2 regions of the Pseudomonas sp. GCEP-101 genome follow, and region 1 is predicted to be linked to the other one. Evidence: riboswitches for the same ligand, from Rfam matches in the RefSeq annotation. Region 1 holds a riboswitch; the other holds the start of a gene.
The links. A riboswitch is a leader RNA that binds a small molecule or an ion and turns the genes downstream of it on or off. The one in region 1 is predicted to bind cobalamin.
Positions count from the first base shown of each region.

Region 2: linked by a shared signal. The riboswitch ahead of N0B71_RS11750 (CbtB-domain containing protein) and the one ahead of cobO (cob(I)yrinic acid a,c-diamide adenosyltransferase) in region 1 are both predicted to bind cobalamin.

Region 1 covers NZ_CP104011.1:3,417,555-3,419,747, forward strand. Annotated here, with positions in the region: gene N0B71_RS15655 (FUSC family protein) at 1-686, shown strand, start outside; cobalamin riboswitch at 709-933, shown strand; gene cobO (cob(I)yrinic acid a,c-diamide adenosyltransferase) at 1,204-1,815, shown strand; gene N0B71_RS15665 (cobyrinate a,c-diamide synthase) at 2,042-2,193, shown strand, end outside.
Region 2 covers NZ_CP104011.1:2,573,559-2,575,751, reverse strand. Annotated here, with positions in the region: gene N0B71_RS11760 (cobalamin biosynthesis protein) at 1-69, opposite strand, end outside; gene N0B71_RS11755 (CbtA family protein) at 146-850, opposite strand; gene N0B71_RS11750 (CbtB-domain containing protein) at 1,016-1,204, opposite strand; cobalamin riboswitch at 1,309-1,522, opposite strand; cobalamin riboswitch at 1,594-1,788, shown strand; gene cobW (cobalamin biosynthesis protein CobW) at 2,024-2,193, shown strand, end outside.

The DNA of each region.
Region 1 (2,193 bases):
CCATCGCGGCGGTGGCCTCGGCGTTCTGCATCTTCTTCGTCAAGAACGTGGGGCCGAGCAACCAGATGGTCTATGACCTCGACCACTTCCTCAATGGCGCACTGGCCACCGTGCTGGGAGTGGGGTTTGCCGTGCTGGTGTTCAGTCTCGTCGAACTGCGGCCGGGCCAGCGCCACTACCGGCGGGTGCTGGGCGCACTGCTGGCCGACCTCGCCTGGCTGACCCGCGGCCCGCTGGCGAAGCTGGAAGGGTGGTTCGATGGCCGCAGCGCGGACCGCCTGTTGCGCCTGATGCGCTACCAGGACAGCCTGCCGGAGGAGCGCCGCGCCCGTTGGCGGGGCGGGTTGTTCGTGCTGGGCATGGCCGATGAGCTGTTGTTCCTGCGCGACAGCCTGAGCCAGGCGCGCGGGCCGTTGCGGCGGGCACGCGAGGCCTACCTGGCGCGCCTGCGGCAACTGCTGCTCGATGGCGGGCCGCGCCGCCATCGCGAACAGGCCCTGGACGAGGTGGAGCAGGTGCTGTTGCACGCGCTGCAGGCCAATCCCTGGCTGGACGAAGGTGCGCGTCGCCAGGCGCGGGCCGCGGTAGGCCAACTGCGTGCCATCTGGGTGCGCTGGTGCCACGAGATGCCGCGCGAGACCTTCTCGCTGCTCGCCGGTATCGGCCTGGCCGAACGGCGCAATTGACCGTGGCCTGCGCCAGCCACTAAGCTGCGCGCCTGCTTCAGGTGCTCTCGGCGCAAGCCGCGAGTGAAACAGGGAAGCCGGTGACGTCGATGCGCAATCGACCATTCCGGCGCTGCCCCCGCAACGGTAAGCGAGCTTCGAACCGCATTCCGCCACTGTGCTCCTGCATGGGAAGGCGCGGTTCCTTGGGAAACGCCAGGCGCTTCCACTCGCAAGCCCGGAGACCGGCCTGCTGCATCGCATGGCATCGCGGGAGGCGCTGCCGACGTCGGCGCATCGCGCCGCGCGTTGCCGTCCTCCGTCTGCCCCGACTGGTCAGTGCCGCGCGGGTGAGAGCGGCGGAGAATCCTTCAGGTGAAATCCCTATTCCCCGGGTCGCCAGCCTTTGCGCTGGGCGGCCACTACCGCGTGGCGCCGTCGTGCGCCGGCGGTGCGTCCCTGCTTTTTCCTCTTCCCGCGCGCTGCCACCTGGCCGGCAGGCCGACGCTCGTGCATTGCCTTTCAGGAGTCCCCTGCCATGACTGAATCCCCGGACAAGGACGAGCGCCATCGTTCGCGCATGCAGCGCAAGAAGGCGGTGATCGACGAGAAGATCGCCCAGGCCCAGGGCGAGCGCGGGGTGTTCCTGGTCAACAGCGGCAACGGCAAGGGCAAGAGCAGCGCGGCCTTCGGCATGGTCGCCCGTGCCCTGGGGCACGGCATGAAGGTGGGCGTGGTGCAGTTCATCAAGGGCGCCGCGACGACCGGGGAGGAAGCGTTCTTCCGCCGCTTCCCCGAGGAAGTCAGCTTCCACGTGATGGGCGAAGGCTTCACCTGGGAAACCCAGGACCGCCAGCGCGACATCGCCAAGGCCCAGGCCGCGTGGGACGTCGCCCGCCAGTTGCTCGGCGATCCGCAGGTCGGCCTGGTGGTGCTGGACGAAGTGAACATCGCGCTCAAGCACGGTTACCTGGAACTGGACACCGTGCTGGCCGATATCGCTGCGCGCCCGCCCATGCAGCACGTGGTCGCCACCGGCCGTGGCGTGCAGCCGGCGATGGTCGAGGCCGCCGACACCGTGACCGAGATGGGCCTGGTGAAACATGCCTTCAAGGCCGGCATCAAGGCGCAGAAAGGGGTGGAGTTCTGATGTACGGGGCTCGCCCTCACCCCAGCTCTCTCCCGAGGGGAGAGGGAGCAGTTGGGTGCGTCCTGCTGCAATGCCATCAGTCGATTGACGACTACGCTGCCGTTGCGCTCCCACAGAACAGTTGCTGGCGAGCACCAATGGATCGCGGCACGCCGAACGGCCCCCTCTCCCCCTGGGAGAGGGCTGGGGTGAGGGTGCTCTTTACTCACCATGGGGAGCGCTCCCGATGACGGCGCGCCAATGCCCCGCACTGCTGATCGCCGCCCCCGCCTCGGGCCAGGGCAAGACCACCGTGACCGCCGCCCTGGCGCGCCTGCACACGCGCCTCGGGCGCACCGTGCGGGTGTTCAAGTGCGGCCCGGATTTTCTCGATCCGAT
Region 2 (2,193 bases), 840 kb from region 1:
CTGCAGCAACGCGCGCAGTTCATCGAGCGGGCAGCCACGGCGGCAACCGAGGCCGGCAACCAGCGTCATGGTCGCTCTCCTTGAAGATGACAATAAAAACCCCGCAGCGGCCGGGCCGGCTGCGGGGTCGAGCATAGCCCCCGGATCAGGCCTGCGGCGTGAATCGGCGGAACAGCCAGGCGGCGACCAGCCCCAGCGCCACCCAGAACACCGCGTTGGTGACCAGCGAGGCGAGGATGAACTCGTGGGCCAGGCTTTCCGGCGCGAGGCTGGAGTGCACCTCCGGTTGCGGCGCGCCGATCACGTGCGGCACCACCAGCAAGGCCAGGCCAACGCTGCGCAGCGCCCAGTGGCGGCCGAACACCAGCAGAGCGAGGCCGGCGGCGGTGGCAGCGGCAGTGCCGATCCACCAGGTCTGCCGCAGGCTCAGGTCGGCGGCGGCGGTGCCGGGGACTTCCGGAGGCAGGCCGAGGGACGGCGCCAGGGTGAACACCGCAAAGCCGGCCAGGCCCCAGAACAGGCCCTCGGACGTCTTGCCCGGCTCGCGCAGGGTGAACAGGCCGGCCAGCATCAGCGCAAAGCCCACCGCGACCACCAGGTTGCCGCCGGTGGTGGAGAGGATGCGCTGCCAGCCGTCTTCCGGCTCCCAGGCTTGCGAATCATGGTGATGGTCGGCGACGGCACCTTCAGCGTGCTCGTGGCTGTGCTCGGCCATTGCCACCGGTTCGGACTTTTCGTAGGTCTCCGCCTTGAGGATCAGCGGGGACACCCACAGCAGCTGGACCACGGTCAGCACCAGCGCCGCGATCAGACCGGCGAAACCGGCGGTCTGGGCGATACGTTTGATCATTCGCTCTTTCCTTCTTTCTTCTGCGAGCCATCGAATCGAGCGAGCTAGAGCCAGTCAAGGCGGAGGATCGCCGGGGACGCGCAGTGGACTGCTGTCCATGAGCAGTCCACGGCGATTTTCCAGCGCAGCCCGGCCGACGCGCAGCCGATTGAACTCAGAACCGCGTCAGTGGCAGGGGAAGCCCGCACTATGACGGGTATCGTGGGCGGCGTTGTGCACCGCTTCCAGATGCGAGAAGCCGGCGAAATACACCAGCAGCGCACCGAGCAGGCTGGCGCCGATGGCCAGGCTGATGCGCTTGGAAAGGGGGATGGAAGTGCTCGACGCCTGTTGCGCCAGGATGCTGCTGGACATGAACGTTCCCTCTGAAACTTGAGTAGAGAACGCAGAGGTTGAACGCATTCGAACGCGCCGGATCGGTCGCGCCACGGCCTGCGCCCGCCCACCGCGGGTTTGCCAAAAACGAAGGATTCCAGGCCGGTCTCCGGGCTTGCGATGACAGCCGGCTGGCTGGGCGGGTCAGCCTTCCCATGCGCGAGCACAGTGGCTACCGATGACCCTTCATTCGCTTACCGTTGCGGGGGCAGCGCCGGACTGGTCCTTGCGGACGCACCGGCTTCCCGTTTCACCTCGCGCGCGTCGGCGCGAGACACCTGGAACCGCGCTAGCTGACCACGACCGCCCGGCAGCGTCAACCACGGCCGAACCGATCCCCGGCGATTGACCGCCCCGCTCACGCTGCGTAGCCTTCCTCCCTTCGAGGTTCTCCGGCGCTGGCCGGAGCTAAGAGGGAACGTGGAAATCTTCGGATGCGCCACGGCTGCCCCCGCAACTGTGAACAGCCTGTTCTTTCACACGCCACTGCCGACCACGGCGGGAAGGCGAAGGAACACGACAGGGCTGTGAGCCAGGAGACCTGCCTCGTGACTGGTTTTCGATCTGCTGCGCGTCGGCCATGCTGCGTGGGAGGATCGTCGTGGACTGCTCATTGACTACAGTCAACTCCGCGTCCCCGACGACCCTCCGCCTTGCCTGGCTCTAGCTCGCGAGATCCGGAACCGGTTCGTTATGAACAGACAACCGGGCGGGGTGATCCGGTGGCGACCTTCGTTGCGCGGCGAACCCGCGCGCGCGCCCTTCATCCGCCTTCCAACTCCCGCTTGCGAGGCGCGCATGAAAACCCTGGCCAAACTCCCCGTCACCATCGTCACCGGCTTCCTCGGCGCCGGCAAAACCACGCTGCTCCGCCACATGCTGGACAACGCCGAAGGCCGCCGCATCGCGGTGATCGTCAACGAATTCGGCGAGCTGGGTATCGACGGCGACATCCTCAAGCAGTGCTC